2 linked regions of the Desulfosporosinus acidiphilus SJ4 genome follow. The protein of the gene in region 1 interacts with the protein of each later gene in a pairwise test. Links are inferred from orthologs where the notes say so. Each region holds a gene or a part of one and is shown on either strand. Other genes may lie near its edges.

What was found.
Region 2: the proteins of grpE (region 1) and DESACI_RS07365 interact in binary tests that used the Escherichia coli proteins (3 or more experiments, as listed by UniProt). The link is inferred for Desulfosporosinus acidiphilus SJ4 from one-to-one orthologs.

What each region holds. Positions count from the first base shown.
Region 1 is NC_018068.1:4,172,612-4,180,882, reverse strand. What follows is about bases 5,395-8,271. They hold grpE (nucleotide exchange factor GrpE), read left to right. Parts: upstream 5,395-6,470; coding sequence 6,471-7,073; downstream 7,074-8,271. Other genes in these bases: dnaK (molecular chaperone DnaK), read left to right, coding at 7,104-8,271; hrcA (heat-inducible transcriptional repressor HrcA), read left to right, coding at 5,395-6,407. Also shown: DESACI_RS19170 (NADH-quinone oxidoreductase subunit G), read left to right, coding at 1-218; DESACI_RS19165 (carboxymuconolactone decarboxylase family protein), read right to left, coding at 363-713; lepA (translation elongation factor 4), read left to right, coding at 1,140-2,945; radical SAM family heme chaperone HemW, read left to right, coding at 3,197-4,408; more of hrcA, read left to right, coding at 5,367-5,394. UniProt on the Escherichia coli protein: Participates actively in the response to hyperosmotic and heat shock by preventing the aggregation of stress-denatured proteins, in association with DnaK and GrpE. It is the nucleotide exchange factor for DnaK and may function as a thermosensor.
Region 2 is NC_018068.1:1,597,420-1,605,737, reverse strand. The notes cover bases 2,404-5,327. They hold DESACI_RS07365 (Nramp family divalent metal transporter), read left to right. Parts: upstream 2,404-3,152; coding sequence 3,153-4,502; downstream 4,503-5,327. Other genes in these bases: DESACI_RS07355 (IS91 family transposase), read right to left, coding at 5,116-5,327; DESACI_RS07360 (hypothetical protein), read right to left, coding at 4,554-4,739; DESACI_RS07370 (metal-dependent transcriptional regulator), read right to left, coding at 2,525-2,950. Outside these bases: sporulation membrane protein YtaF, read left to right, coding at 1-203; DESACI_RS07375 (LCP family protein), read left to right, coding at 558-1,724; more of DESACI_RS07355, read right to left, coding at 5,328-6,027; DESACI_RS23530 (cation efflux transmembrane domain-containing protein), read left to right, coding at 6,360-6,638; DESACI_RS07345 (YibE/F family protein), read right to left, coding at 7,097-7,876; DESACI_RS07340 (YibE/F family protein), read right to left, coding at 7,880-8,318. UniProt on the Escherichia coli protein: H(+)-stimulated, divalent metal cation uptake system. Involved in manganese and iron uptake. Can also transport cadmium, cobalt, zinc and to a lesser extent nickel and copper. Involved in response to reactive oxygen.

The sequences.
Region 1 (8,271 bases):
TTAAATTAAAAGATGGAACGATGATAGGCGTTACTGCAAAGTCAGCCGCTAAAGGTCGTCCTCTATGTCTAAAAGGCAGAATTGGTTCCGATTTCAGGTACAATCCTGACCGTACAGACAGGCCCTTTGTCAAGCAAAACGGAGAATTTGTTCAGGTGACCTGGGGTGAGTTTTTAGGTCTTGGCGGTATTCTGGAGAAAATAAACTCACTGGCCTAGGGGCTTTATTACTGCCGCACACACTGGAGTCATTTTTATTTTTCTTAACTGTTATCTTTGTAACGTTAACAGTAGGCTGTATCGGACTTTTAGTATTTAAGAAATAATCGAAATCCGTTCTTTTAAATTATTCAATCTCTGATTTCACTGTGTATTTTTGTCGAGTTCATCTAAAACATTTCTCAAGGCTAATATGCCAAACATTGTTTTAGGAAATCCGGCTGTAGGGGCTACCAACATAATGGCATGCTCGATTTCCTCTTCCGTACAGCCGCTCGTCAGCGCTTTTAGGATATGTGTTCTTAAAGCATAGGGGTATTGGCACTCCGTTGATAAGGCTACTTTAATTAACCAACAGGTTTTTTGATCAAGGGGGCCTGATTCATGGACCAATTTGCCATAGTTTTCGTAGGCCTGATAGAGATTTTCATGGGTTGTTGTAAAATACTTCAGGTTTTTTTCAATTGTGTCCAGGTTATCGAAATAATCTTCCAAAATAGTTTCCCTCCTTGTTTTAATCGGCAAATAGTTGACGTATTAATTCATTATCCCGGTAAATGTTGCGGGATTTGAACGTAAATTTGCACTGACTGGGGACGGGTCGATAACGATAGCGTCTTTAAATTCCGGGGCAAAGAGATCATTAACTTAACTCCGGTAAAAATTGTTACTTTCGGTAAGCTTAGGCTTAATTTGCCCATAAGCTCGTTCAATTTATTCCTTTTAACAGCTTAGGTTTATTCGATAATTTCCAGGTGCATAGGTGGGACACCCCCTTGCAGCTTCTTGCAGCTTCTGACAAGGAGGTTGATTAGGCGATTCTTGCGGAATTCCCTCAATATCTGATATACTTTATGTTTAGGATAGCATCTCTCGGAATATTAAATATTACGTCAAAGTATAGAAATGAGGGGGAAGACCTTGGCACAGGCTTCACAACGTATTCGTAACTTTTCCATTATTGCGCATATTGATCATGGCAAATCGACATTAGCGGATCGACTGATTGAATATACCGGGGCTCTTAGTAAACGGGAAATGGAAGAACAAGTTCTCGATTCCATGGACTTGGAGCGTGAACGGGGAATTACGATAAAACTTCAGGCCGTACGGTTGAGTTATAAAGCCAAAGATGGTGAGGTTTACGAGTTAAATCTTATCGATACGCCCGGGCATGTCGATTTTACCTATGAGGTGTCCAGAAGTTTGGCGGCCTGTGAAGGAGCCTTGCTGGTGGTTGATGCGGTTCAGGGGATTGAAGCGCAGACTTTGGCGAATGTTTATCTGGCCTTAGAAAACAATCTGGAAATTATTCCGGTAATTAATAAAATTGATCTTCCCAGTGCAGAACCTGAGCGGGTTCAGCAAGAAATCGAAGATGTAATCGGACTCGATGCCAGTGATGCCATCTTAGCTTCCGCTAAGGTGGGAACCGGTGTGGAGGAGATTCTGGAGAGAATTGTGACTATGGTTCCTGCTCCCCAAGGGGATGATCAGGCTGCTTTGCAAGCCTTGATTTTTGACTCGAAGTTTGATGCCTATAAGGGAGCAATCTCTTATGTGCGAATTGTTGAGGGACGGGTATCCAAAGGCACGACCATGAAGATGATGTCTACCGGGAAGGAATTCGAAGTGACCGAAGTGGGTGTTTTTACGCCTGCGATGAAAATTGTGGATGAACTTAAAGCGGGCCAGGTTGGCTTTATTGCGGCAAGTATTAAAAATGTTAAAGACACTCAAGTTGGAGATACGATTACCGATGCCGAACGTCCTGCCGCCGAACCCCTGCCGGGCTATCGAAAGTCCACTCCGATGGTGTTTTGCGGTCTTTACCCGGTGGAGACGAACGATTACAATCGCTTGCGGGATTCATTAGAAAAACTTCATTTAAATGATGCCAGTCTAGTCTTTGAACCGGAAACCTCAGCTGCTTTAGGATTTGGCTTTCGCTGCGGATTTTTAGGATTGCTCCATATGGAGATCATTCAGGAACGGCTGGAAAGAGAATATGATTTAAATCTTATAACTACAGCACCGAGTGTTATCTACAAAGTAACAACTATTATTGGAGAAGTATTGGATATCGATAATCCTTCGAATCTTCCCGCTGTTGATCAAATTGCCAGTATTGCCGAGCCTGTCGTTAAGGCGACGATTTTGGTTCCGTCCGAGTATGTGGGAGCCATTATGGAATTAAATCAGGAAAAACGCGGGACCTATGTGGCTATGGATTATGTGTCGAAGAACCGGGTGAAGTTAGTTTACGAGCTTCCCCTCAGTGAAATTGTCTTTGACTATTTTGATGAATTGAAATCCAGGACCAAAGGATATGCGTCCCTGGATTATGAGCTATCCGGGTATAAAGAATCGGATTTGGTCAAAATTGATATTCTTCTTAATGGTGAAATGGTAGATGCCCTTTCCTTCATTGTTCATAAGTCCAAATCCTATAACCGGGGCAGAAAACTGGTAGAGAAGCTGCAGGGGATTATTCCAAGACAGATGTTTGAGATTCCGATTCAGTCCGTCATCGGAAATCGGGTCATTGCCCGGGAAACGGTTCGGGCCATGAGAAAAGATGTCCTAGCCAAATGTTATGGCGGAGATATTTCCCGAAAACGAAAACTTCTGGAGAAACAAAAAGCCGGGAAGAAACGGATGAAACAGGTGGGAAATGTTGAAATTCCCCAAGACGCTTTTATGGCTGTATTAAAGATTGAGGATTAAATGGTCACGGCTCCTCTTTCCCCACAAGAGCTTTGTGAGCTTTACCGCCTCTCCATGCAATGAGTTCTCTCTTGTGGGCGAAGCTGCCTCCCTTTCAAAGGTCGTTAAGATCTTTGGGAACTCGGAACTTTGGGGCACAATTAGCTTTGATTCAAAATGCCCCCAATATGGTAGGATGCGCCTTTCCGTTGTAAGCTGGTCAGATATTAAAGGCGTTCCGGATTGAAATATAAAGGAGAGATATCCTCGTTATGCCTTCTCTATATGTTCATGTTCCCTTTTGTATTCAGAAGTGTGATTATTGTGCGTTCTATTCTCATACGCTGAAGGATGTCCCGGGGGACCTTATAGCCTTGTATTTAGAAGGCCTGGCACTTGAAGTGGCCGGGCGTCGAAAAGATGCTCCGCAAGGGGTATCTTCTCTTTTTATCGGAGGGGGGACGCCGACGGTGTTAACTGCTGAAAATCTTGAGCGGCTTATGATATTGATCACTCAAAACTTCGCTTTTGAAGAGAGAGCCGAAAAGACAGTGGAAGGAAATCCCGGAACTCTTACTCGTGAGAAGATCACTATCATACGGAAATATGGAATTAACCGTTTTTCTCTGGGGGTTCAAGCCTTTGATGATAGGCTTTTAAGAAATGTCGGGCGTTTTCACAGCGCTCAACAGGCTCGAGATGCAGTGAGGTTTTTGCGAGAGGCGGGGTTTTCGAACTTGAATTTGGATTTAATGTTCGGACTTCCCGGGCAAGATATGATCTCATGGAAGACTTCCATTGAAGAAGCCTTAGCTTATAAGCCGGAACATCTTTCACTCTATGGGTTAATGTTAGAGGAAGGGACTCCATTGTATGATCGCTTTCGAGAAGTCCCAGAGAACTCAAGCTTAATAGGGGGCGCGGAAATCAAAGATGAATTTTTGAGAAAGACAATTTCCGAGAAAGACCGGGACTTGCCCGACGATGATCTCCAGGCGGAGATGCAGGAATGGGTTGTGAAACGTTTGGAAAACGATGGCTACATCCAGTATGAGACGTCGAATTTTTCACTTCCGGGCTTTGAGTGCCGACATAATTTAGGGTATTGGCGAGGGAAGGATTATATAGGTATGGGTCCGGGCGGGGTTTCATGTCTTAAGCGAGTCCGGCAAAAGAATGTGGAAGATGTGCGGGCTTATTATACAAGTCTTTTCGAGGGACGGGAGCCCCTTGATGACGATGGTAAAGAAGTGTTATCTCTCAAGGATTGCATGGCTGAACGTATGATTTTGGGGCTGCGGCTGCGAGAGGGAGTCAGCTTCTCGCAGTTTCGTGAGGATTTTGGCGTTGATCTTAGGGATATTTATGGGAATGTATTGGAACGCTATCAGTATGGGGATTTTTTTGAAATAAATGGTGATAGTTTGTGCTTGAATTCTAAGTATTCGTTTGTAGCGAATGGGATTTTAAAAGACTTTGTGTGAACAAGTGCTCGGGTCGTACGTTCGCAGAGCAAACTAACCGTTCCAGCGACTGGCTATGGGGAGCGGGGTTCCCACCATAAGCGCCATCCATGGCGCTATGGCGGCGGCGCACGTCCTATGCGCCGCCCCGTGTCTGGGGTCGGTCGCTGGAACGGAAGTTTGCTGGGCTGCTCCCGTAAAGCCCTCGCGCTCGTTTCACACTGCGTCCGGGCTTGGGGGACGGGGGACGTGTAAGAAGAGATTGGGGGCCCGGTTAAGAAGACAATAGGGAACTGGGGTGACGGCACATTTTATGTGCACCGTCTAGCTTGGGTCGGGGGTGCGAGAGTGCGTCAAGGGGACGGTCCTTGTGACACGCTTTGGTCACAGAGCGCTGACGATGAATGGTTCCCTATTATTGAAGGTTTTATGAAAATCTTTGCCTTCTTTTCTTGAAGGTTTTTGAGAGTTAGAGTTAATAGCAGTGGATGGAGGATAAAGGTAAGAGAGAGCTTGGGAGACGGCACATTTCATGTGCGGCGTCAAGTGCGAGTTGAGAGGCAGTGAGACTCACAGGGAGGGCTTGGGAGATGGCACATTTCATGTGCGCCGTCTGGTGTGAGTTGAGAGGCACTGAGACTCACAATGGAGGGCTGTTTATGGAGTTTAGTATGGAACCTAAAGATCACGGACTTCAGTGTCTTTGACTGACAGTGAGAGATGATGGATGTGAGGACCGCTAGAAGGGGATTTTAAGTGATACATAGGTTCTTTCGCGTCTCAGTTTAGGGGGTATTTTTAGTTTCTAAATTACATAGAAAGTTCTTCTAATTAACAGGGCATATTATATGAAATGATTCTTGACAAAGATTTAAGAGCGTGGTAATGTGAAGACATAAAATGTTAGCACTCATTAGAGGAGAGTGCTAACAACCACAGAATGAAGGAAAGGCTAAAGTGGAAAGGCGGGAAGCATTAGATGGAAATGGATGAGCGTAAACGAAAGATTCTTCGAGCGATTGTTCAGGATTATATTGCTACCGCTGAACCAGTTGGTTCGCGAACTATTGCTCGAAAGTTTGATTTAGGAGTTTCTCCGGCTACAATTCGCAATGAGATGTCGGATTTGGAGGAGTTGGGTTTGATTGAGCAACCCTATACGTCTGCCGGACGTATTCCTTCGGATGCCGGTTATCGATATTTTGTTGATTGGTTGATGGATGCTCAAACCCTCAGTAATGAGGATAAGGAAATTATCGAACGGGAAAGCACGAAAAAGATTTGCGAAATTCAAGAAGTGGTGACCCATACCAGCAAATTACTCTCGGAGCTGACAAGTCTGACCAGTATAGTCCTTGGTCCGCAAAAAGGGAAAAGTGCCTTTGGTAAGATGCATTTTCTGCCGTATCGGCCGGGTCAGGTTATTATGGTGATCGTTAAAGAAAATGGTGTTGTGGAAAATCACATTGTCAATGTGGGTGAAGACATTACTGCAGAGGATCTACAAAAGGTTGCCGATGTTTTTAACCAAAAAATGAAGGGGTATTCTTTAAACCAAGTTAAACGAAGTATGTTGCATGAGATCTACAGTGAACTATCCCGCCAGCGGCGTTTGATTGATAATGCCTTGGAAATGCTCGATGCGATCTTAGATGACAACGAGGAAGATGAACGCATTTATTTGGGCGGGACCCTTAACATGCTGAATCAGCCCGAATTTCGGGATTTAGATAAAGTAAAAAGTTTGTTCAAGGTGTTTGAGGAAAATGAACCTCTTAAGAAACTCCTGCTTCCGCGGCAGGAAGGGTTAAATGTAACTATTGGTGGAGAGAATACTCTGAAGGAATTCCGGGATTGCAGCGTAATTTCGGCGACTTACAAGGTGAATGGTAAGACCATTGGGGCTGTTGGAGTCTTGGGACCTACGAGAATGGATTATGCCAAGGTGATTGCGATTGTGGACTTTATGACTAAAAGTCTAACAGATGTGCTGGCGCGGGGTAAACCGCGCAGTTTCTAAAGCGATGTATGAACCTTTGGTTCATTCTAAATATAACGAGAGTACGTGAGGTGATTGTGGATAATGCAAAAAAAGGAAGAAAATCTTAAGAATCAAACATCTAAGGTGAACGAGGAGTATATGGGCGATGAAGCAGGCAGCTCTGGGGAATCTATCCCAGGTGAAGATAATTCAGACAAGAAGGATATGGATCCTGCTGAGAAAATCTTGACTTTGGAAGCTGAACTTACACAGGCCAAGGCTAAGGCAGATGATTATTACGATCGATTGATGCGCTTGCAGGCGGAGTTCGACAACTATAGAAGGAGAACTCAAAAGGAAAAAACTGAAATCACTAAATATGCCTCTGAACAACTTGTGGGTGAGTTGCTGCCGGTGTTGGATAATTTCGAACGGGCTATGTGTTCGACTCAAAATAATCCTGATATAACAGCTTTTTCACAAGGCGTTGAGATGATTCTTCGCCAGATGCAAACAACTTTGGGTAAAATAGGGTTGAAACCTATGGAGTGTGTTGGTCAGCCTTTTGATCCGAATCTCCATGAGGCTGTTTTGAGGGTTGAATCTGAAGAGCATCCTGAAAATACAGTTGTGGAAGAATTGCAAAAAGGTTATTTCTTAAAGGAAAAAGTATTGCGCCCCTCGATGGTTAAAGTTTCGAATTAGCGAGTTATGAATTGAAGGAGGAATTTTGTTATGAGTAAAGTTATTGGTATTGACTTAGGAACTACAAACTCTTGCGTATCTGTTATGGAAGGCGGAGAGGCTGTTGTTATTCCAAACGCTGAAGGAAATCGTACAACTCCCTCAGTAGTGGGTTTTTCTAAAACAGGAGAACGTCTGGTAGGCCAGGTTGCTAAGCGTCAGTCTGTCTCTAATCCTGACAAAACAGTGATTTCTATCAAACGTCATATGGGTTCTGACTATAAAGTTAAAATTGATGATAAATCCTACAGCCCCCAAGAAATTTCGGCCATGATTCTGCAAAAATTAAAGACAGATGCCGAAGCTTATCTCGGGCAAACTGTAAGCAAAGCAGTTATTACAGTCCCGGCGTACTTTACGGACGCTCAGCGCCAAGCGACAAAAGATGCCGGAGCTATTGCCGGTTTGGAAGTTTTGCGGATTATCAATGAACCGACTGCTGCAGCTTTGGCTTATGGCTTGGACAAAGAACATGATCAAACTGTTTTGGTCTATGACCTTGGTGGCGGAACTTTCGACGTTTCCATCCTGGAATTAAGTCAAGGGATGGTTGAAGTAAAAGCAACCAGCGGTAATAACCATTTAGGCGGCGATGACTTCGACCAACGTTTAATTGATTATATGGTCGCTGAATACAAGAAAAGCAATGGCGTAGACTTATCGAAAGATCGTGTTGCCCTGCAGCGTTTGAAAGAAGCTGCTGAAAAGGCTAAAATTGAGCTTTCCGGTGTAACAACATCCAATGTCAATCTCCCCTTTATTACAATGACTGAGCAAGGTCCGCAGCACTTAGATATGAACATTACCCGGGCTAAATTCGAAGAGATTATTGCTGATCTGGTGGAAGCTACTGTTGGACCTACCCGCCAAGCTCTTGAAGATGCGAAACTCTCTTGGAACAATATCGATCAAATCATTTTAGTCGGCGGCTCGACCCGTATACCTTCTGTGCAAGAGGCCATTCGCAAATTGAGCGGCAAAGAGCCTCACAAAGGTGTTAATCCGGATGAAGTTGTTGCTATGGGTGCATCTATTCAAGGCGGTGTACTCAGCGGTGAAGTTAAAGACATGATCCTTTTGGATGTTACCCCGCTGTCCTTAGGTATCGAAACTCTTGGCGGTGTATTCACAAGAATTATCGACCGTAATACCACCATTC
Region 2 (8,318 bases), 2.6 Mb from region 1 along the record:
ATTTGGCAGGTGGGTTTAGCGCTGGTATAACAAAACTTAACATTTTGACGATGGCAACGGTTTCCGGATTGTTCTCCTTTTTATGCACTGGTCTCTGTGCAATACTTGGACTTAAATTTGCTTCTGAAAGATTTGGCGAAAGAGCGACTACAATTTCAGCAATTCTACTTATATTGGTAGGCATCCATCAAATAATGAACTGACGATTATTCTGTTTTATTCCGGAAGAAAGCAGGAGTGGAACTATCCCTTCTGCTTGACATTAAATATTCTTCAAAATCCTTTTATTTAGTAAAAGGAGCGATTACTTATGTATAAGAGGGTTGAAGACTCAACTGTAGAGAGTACTCAATTTATCAGCCGAGTAAATTCTTTACTCCCTAGACTAGAAGGGTTAATCCTTATCGGAGTGGGATTATATGTTTTATTAAAACATTGATTCAAAAGTTATATTTCTTATAGTATTAGAAATACAGGTATTTTTAGAAATCCAAAGTATAATATCCTACCTCAAAACCAATCCTATAAAATGGATAAGCGATTAATGGGGTAAGATAATGAATTTACATAAAAACAGATTAGCTATTGTAATTCTAATTTTATTGACCGTAATAACAAGTTACGGTATTTTGCTTTCTAGAGTTGCCCACCACCCGAAGAATACTAGGCAGGTTACAAATAATCCTTCGGCAACATCTGTTGCATCTACAGCTAAGGGTAGCAGTTCATCATTTCCGATTAATTTAACTAACCCTAAAGGTTCATTAACTATACTCTTATTAGGAGTAGATAAACGTCCAGATGATAATTCTTGGGGTAACAGCGATACAATTATCGCTGCTCATATTGATCCTTCTCATAATCGAGTAGAATTTCTTTCAGTTCCACGTGACACTCAGATAATTTTGCCTAAGTATAATAAGCAAAAGATCAATGCCGTAGCCCGTCTTGAAAGCGGACCAGAGTCAACTGTAAGAACGGTTGAACAACTATTGGGCCAAAAAATCGACGGATTTATCCTGGTTGATTTTACAGGATTCAAAAAAATCATAGACATTTTAGGCGGGATAACTGTTAATGTGGAAAAAAACATGTATTTTGAGACAGGTGACAAAGAAGATGGCATTATAAATCTGAGAAAAGGGCGTCAACTTTTGAATGGCTCACAGGTTTTACAATATGTTCGGTTTCGACATGATCAATTAGCAGACATCTCTAGAAGTGCTCGTCAACAAGCAGTTTTAAAAGCTATTGTTCAAGAACTGAAACAACCAAAGGCTCTTCTTAAATCACCTTGGTTGATACCACAGGCATATAAGTCAATATACACTAACCTCAGTATGGCCAAGCTCCTTTCGTTTTCAGGCATGATATTACATTGGGATAGTGTACAAGTAGTTTCTCAGACGTTGCCAGGCTATTTTTCGACTGAAAATAAGATTAGTTATTGGGATGTTTACCCCAATGATATTAAGAAGGTAGCCTCTGGACTTTTTGAACAAGGTAAAACAAGCGAAGTCTTTGCAAAGCGTCCGGCAAATATATGCATCAAAACACCACCTAAGACTAATGTCTCGAATCGCAAAAATAAATCCAATTCATTATTATGCAATCCTCATAGTTTGCCAGAGATCAATCCAATAACCAATAATAACCAATCTGAACAGAACTTTAAAACCTATGATATTCAATTTAGTCAAAATGAACAGTGTAGCAACCTTTAGAACAACTTAGATGATAATCAAGGAAACAGTTTTTTATAGTGAGATTTACAATTATTAAACCTTCTAAACGACAATGCTTAAGATGGAAAGAGTGATTGAATATTAATTCTCAATCACTCTTTCCATCTTAAGTGCTGATCAGATATAACAATTTTCCCCATCGTTTGAATAAAAACCTTTGAGCAAAGTGAGGTTACGACTAACAAGAGTGTCAGGGGCACAATAATCGCCATAGTGCTCCATGCTATATGATTGTGGAGCCTCACGGAAAGTGCAATCTACACCTGCATGAGAAAGAGAAGTACAAGAAAGATCCCTAGTCGTATGATTCCAATTCTTACATAAAGGAACTAAAAGAGCAATCGTCAAACCGATTAAAATTATCGTAGTAGTCCATCCGACTATATTATGAAATAACTTGTTCGTATGCTCGCCCATTATGCGTGTTATTTATTAAAAGCATCATGAAAATCAGAACGACTAGCAGCAATACACGGTTTAGAACCTGTGACCATAAGGCTTATCAAGATTAGCGGAGCATTAGGTATAAGAATAATACACGCAGCAAATATCAGGATTGCGGTAAAAAGTGTGTAGAATTGGGGCATATCATAAAACCACCGGATCATTTTTATTTACAAACGCTATTTGGCTTATATTGTCAGTCATGATTTGTAGCACTTTATAATATCTTACGTATTCTATTTTTAAAACATCCCTTTAGTTAGCTAAGGCTAACCCGTTGAAATAGTTAAAGGAGGTTACATAGATGGATTACATTGTCAACTTGCCCTACTTCACTACGAATTCTGCTTAATTTTTCCCTCCATGAAATTGATAAATGCTAATTGCCAAGTTGAATTGCTTTTTATAAACTCCACGAGAGTCTTGATGGCTTCGATCGTTGCCGTTGAGAGGTAGTGTTCCATTGCTTCCGCCTCCGCAGCGAAGTCACATTTGCTACATATTAACCCAAGAAACTCTTGTAGCAATTGGTTTCTAGCCACTAAGTAGGATCCAAACTCTTTTCCTTTATCGGTGAGTCTGATCTCTCCATATCGTTCGTAATCTATATAACGCTCTTCTCTTAATTTATAGAGGGCTTTCGTAACGGATGGCAAAGCAACATCAAGCCTTTTACTGATGTCTGTCACCCTGACAATATCGAGAGTTAATGAAAACCGATATATCTCCTCTAAATAATCTTCTAAGCTGGGTGTTAGCAATTTTTACACCCCTTCTAAAAAGTACCCTGAATCAAACAAATGTTATCCAAGGAAGTGAAGTGATATTTAGGTTGGTCTCAATCCAAGTTGCTTTATTATATTCGCTAATTTCATATTTCTTACACTTAATTTGCCATGCTTTAAAAATCATATTAAACAAATCGGGGTGTAATTAGGATAACTATCGAGGAGGTACATTTCAATGAGTGATGGGTTTAATATTTCTCAGGGTGTAACTCGCAATGTTTCAATTCCCTTAAAGTTAAACGACACGAATAAGACCATAGAGGCTTGCCGTTCAGCTATAATGGGAAAGCGTAAAGGAATCAGGGCCTTGCTCCCGTTTTTGGGTCCAGCTTTCATCGCCTCTGTTGCTTACATTGATCCAGGAAACTTTGCCACCAACATTCAAAGTGGTTCCTTGTTCGGATATAACATGTTATGGGTCGTCGTTCTCGCCAATCTGATGGCGATGCTCTTACAAAACATGTCAGCTAAACTCGGTATTGCAACGGGCAAGAACTTGCCAGAACTTTGCAGAACTTACTTTTCGAAACGAATGTCCTATTCCATGTGGGGAGTATCTGAAATAGCTGCGATGGCGACCGATCTTGCAGAATTCTTGGGGGCAACCCTAGGGTTAAATTTATTGTTTGGCATTCCAATGCTTTATGCCACCATTTTGACCGGTTTAGCCACTTATTTGATTCTAATGCTGGATCGTTTCGGATTCAGGCCCTTGGAAAAATTTATTGCTGCCTTTGCGGTCATGATCGGCGCCTGTTATATGATCGAAACAATTTTTTCTCGTCCTAACTTTTCTCAGGTTGCATACCATTGTGTTGTTCCTTGGCTTGGTAACAGTGAAAGCATAATGCTTGCCGTCGGAGTTATTGGAGCAACCGTTATGCCCCATGCAATCTATCTCCATTCGGGATTAACCCAAAACAGAGTTGTGCCACAGAATGATCACGAAAAGATTCAACTTCAAAAATTCAACACTAAAGAAGTATTCATAGCCTTGGGTTTTGCCGGATTAATTAATGTTGCTATGATGTACACGGCTGCAGCTGCGTTCCATTCTACGGGTAATAGCGGTGTCGCTGATATTCAATCGGCCTATAAAACATTAACTCCAATTCTCGGTTCGGCATCGGCAAGTGTTTTCTTAATATCATTACTTTTCTCCGGTATTTCCAGTTCTGTGGTCGGTACTATGGGTGGCCAAGTGATCATGCAGGGATTCGTCGGATTTAGTATACCTGTCTGGGTACGCCGTATTGTTACTATGTTGCCCACAGTGATCATTGTGGCATTAGGAGTTGATCCCACCCAGACATTAGTTATTAGTCAGGTGATATTAAGTATCGTTTTACCAATCCCAATTATAGCTCTGATTTATTTTACAAAGCGTAAAGATATTATGGGAGTCTTGGTTAACAAAAAGCTGATAACTTCTTTATCAATTATTTGTGCAGTGGTCATCTCGTTTCTAAACCTTTTACTTATCTATCAAACACTTGGAGGTAGTATACCGTTTATCGGAAACTAATCATGGAATCAACCAACATCTAAGAAAAACCGAGGCTGCGCCTCGGTCCTTTTATTTTTCTCTAACATCCGAAATTTTATATTCGCAACCATGAAGTCCTTTATAATACTCCGGATACATCTCCCCACCGCATTTCTCACAACTAAACTGCGGTGGCACAGTTGGATCCCCATCATCCATAGCGTCAAATTTCCTTACAACTTCTAAAGGGATCGCCTCTTGTTCATTACACTGCAAACAAATGTAATTGACTGAACTCTTTAGAAGGCTCTTCTCGCTTTGAGCCTTCTTCTTTTTGCGGGGTTTTCGTTTTTGGGATACCGGTGAAATTATAGATCATCCTTTCTAGGCATGCTCTACTTGTCTCACATCTCGCATGCTTAATTTTAAGTTGTCCCTCTTTTAGACAGACTTCACCCTTGTATTCATAATAACACTGACAATGAGGACATTCCATTGGGTCTTTTCCCGTTTGTTCTTTGATTCGTTCTTCCCATTTCCTACGTGTTACTGTCTTCTTAACTTTGACGATCCACTTCCTCACTTCTTTCTGCCAGGCAGAAACAAGGGTTTTGCATAGCGTTTTAATCCTACGAGAGTAAACACCGTAGTATCAAATCGTTTTAAATTGTTCATCTGGAATGTGTACGATCAATCGCGAGATAAACTCTTCTACTGTTAGCGTTTCTCGCTTCTCTTGTCCGTCATTTTTGTCGTGATACTTGAATGTAACATATTGACCGTCATATTCCTCAATCCGATGCAATGCAATGGCGGGTCGACGAATATAACGACCTATATATCCGAGTTGTACTTTTACATTTCCTTTCTGTTTCGGGGCATAGACATAGAAACCTTCTCCATTTGCTGAATAGGCCTTCTGTAATAAGGGTTGTACTTTCTTCTTTTCCCCTTCGTTTAAGTGACTACGGATTAGTTTTATTACGACAGTTTGCCATTGCTTTCGTAACATTGAAAAAGGGATATAGTCATAGGTTTTCCATTCTCCACTTTGCTTCATTCCACCCATTGTCACAAGCATATGGACATGCGGGTTGAAGTTAATTCGAGATCCAAACGTATGAAGTCCTGCAATGACTCCCGGAGTTAATTTGAACTTCTTCTTAAACCACTCTTGAACAATTCTTACCGCTTCATCCATTAGGGGTTTTAGCAACTTTCGGTGTTTTTGAAAGATAACTCTTAGCCCTTCGTCTATTGTAAAAATGACATGTCGATGATTAACCTGCATAACATCTTCTGCCATCATTCGGCTCCATTCCTCGGTTTCTCCACTCGAACATGTTGTGCAAAATCTCCCCTTACAACGATAGGGAACGATTCGAATGTCATGACAGCCTTCACAGACTAAGAGCTTAAACCCATTTTTAGGGTTGCCACAATTACGAAACTTCTCGACTTCTTTAATCACGATCGGTCTTATTCGAATTCCGTATTTTTCTACAAATCGATCCCAATGTTTATGCTCATCGAAAAATATCCATCTCAAAATGTTCGTTTCCATAGCTCCATTTTACCAAACGCGCAAGTAAAGGGGGATCCCCCAAAACTTATACTTTCTGATTAATTAAATAAGCCGGGGGCATACCCCGGCTTTGTTAAAAATCCTAGGATGGTGTTTTGTATGAATGGGGATAGCCATTCATGAGAGAAAATCAGGAACATTAACCTCAACCGGTTAAATAAGGAACTCAACTTGAGATTCTTTAATTCTATGGATGTTTATAGACCCAGGAATCACATAGGAGCAATGATCCCCACATTCATTATCACTTATTGCTTTAGCCCTTGTTTATTTGGTAGAAAAAAGGTCTGGAAGCTGTTAAACCTGAAGGAATGATCATCGTGGCAATTGCTGGGATGATTGTTAATCTTCTAATTGTCCTTAATCTTAGGCAAAACACCCAAAATTTAAATGTAAAAAGTGCCTTTCTCCATTTTGCTGGAGATGCGCTGGCAGATTTAGGGGTACTAATCGGGGGCGTAATCATTTATTTTACTCACTGGTCAAGGATTGATACCCTATTAAGTTCAATTCTCGCCTGTCTTATCTTAAGAAGTGCAATCGTTAAACCAATTAAAATAATAGTGGTAGTCCATCCGACGATATTATGAAATAGCTTGTTCGTATGCTCGCCCATGATCTCCTTGTTATTGATTAAAAGCATCATACAAATGAGTACGACAGGCAGCAATACACCATTTAAGACCTGTGACCATAAGCTTATCAAGATAAGCGGGGCATTTGGTATCAGGATAATGCCCACAGAAATTATCAAGATCGCAGTAAATAGTGTATAAAATTGGGGAGCTTCTTTGAGTTTCTTATCAATTCCTGCTTCAAATCCAAATGCTTCGCATACGTAAAATGCTGTAGCGATCGGAAGTATCGTAGCCGAAAACACTGTAGCAATACTGCTACGGAGGGATTTTTGACAATAATATATTAAACTTAGATTTATAAATAAATCAAAGTCTTAGATCCCTCCATACCATATATCTTCGGGGCGAATTAGTAGAAATGATCTGCCATGAAGGATACCCTCCTAAGTGCAAGGTTTATATTTCAATAGTTAATCGAAAAAGTCATTCTTTAGCCTGTCTGATTGTAAAAATATAATTGTTGAGGAAATAAATGCGGTAATAGGAATTATTAGAATAATACCTATGCCACAGCACATAATCTGAAAGACTTCTGAGCAAAATGCTTTAGAATTTAACATGTCTAGAATAGAGTAGTTAAGCTTTACAAACCTGATAATTAATGTCATAAATCCTCCGATATAAGCGAAAAGCAAGGTGTTTGTCATTGTTCCCAGAATATCTTGACCAATGTTAAATCCTGACTTGAATAAACTACTCTTAGTAATATTTAAGCTATTTTTATATAGTTCATTCATGGAAGAAGAGATCGAGATGGAGACATCAATTATAGCGCCCAACAATCCCAATAAAATCTCACAAAACACTACTTTAGAAAAATTCAAGGGAATGCCAGATGTTTGTATTGGAATATACTCCAATTGTTCAATGTTAAATCCCTGTATATTTGCGTCTGTTCCCATTTTGTAAGTTAATAGCATTGTTAAAATTACAACTAATATTACAGATAATAGTGATGATATAGATTTATTATTAATACCATTAATAATAAATAAAGTCATGGAGCTAATAACAATGCACCCAATGATGGTCACTTTGATCGGGTCAAGCTGATTAGTTATTAGCATCAGCATAGCAAAAAAGGTTACGAAGTTTAAACATAAACTTAAGAAGGAGTTTGCCCCTTTTTCACCTCCAATAATGACCATAAGGAACAATAGAATTATTAATAGAATAGCTGAGACATTCATAATTCAAAATTCTCCAATTTTATTTCTTTTCAGCAGAAACACAGAAATATAGATGCTCACAGGAACACTGATAACAATTCCAATACATCCGGTAAGAGCCCGTACGACTTCAAGAGAGATATTGATATTCATTATATCAAGAATCGAAACATCATTGATTAATCTGAGTAAAATAATAGGGATACTTCCACTAATATAAGCAAAAATTAACGTATTGGACATCGTACCCATAATATCTTGCCCAACCTCTAACCCTGATTTTAGAAGGGTATTCTTCTCTATTAAAGGATTTTTATTATAAATTTCCTGTAGAGACGACGAAATTGAAATAGCAATATCCATGATTGCTCCTAAAGTACCAATTAATATCTCGGCCATAAATATTTGTTCCGGTGGAAAATTAAAAAACTCCATTTCTTCGTAATGGATTCCGTTTGCATGC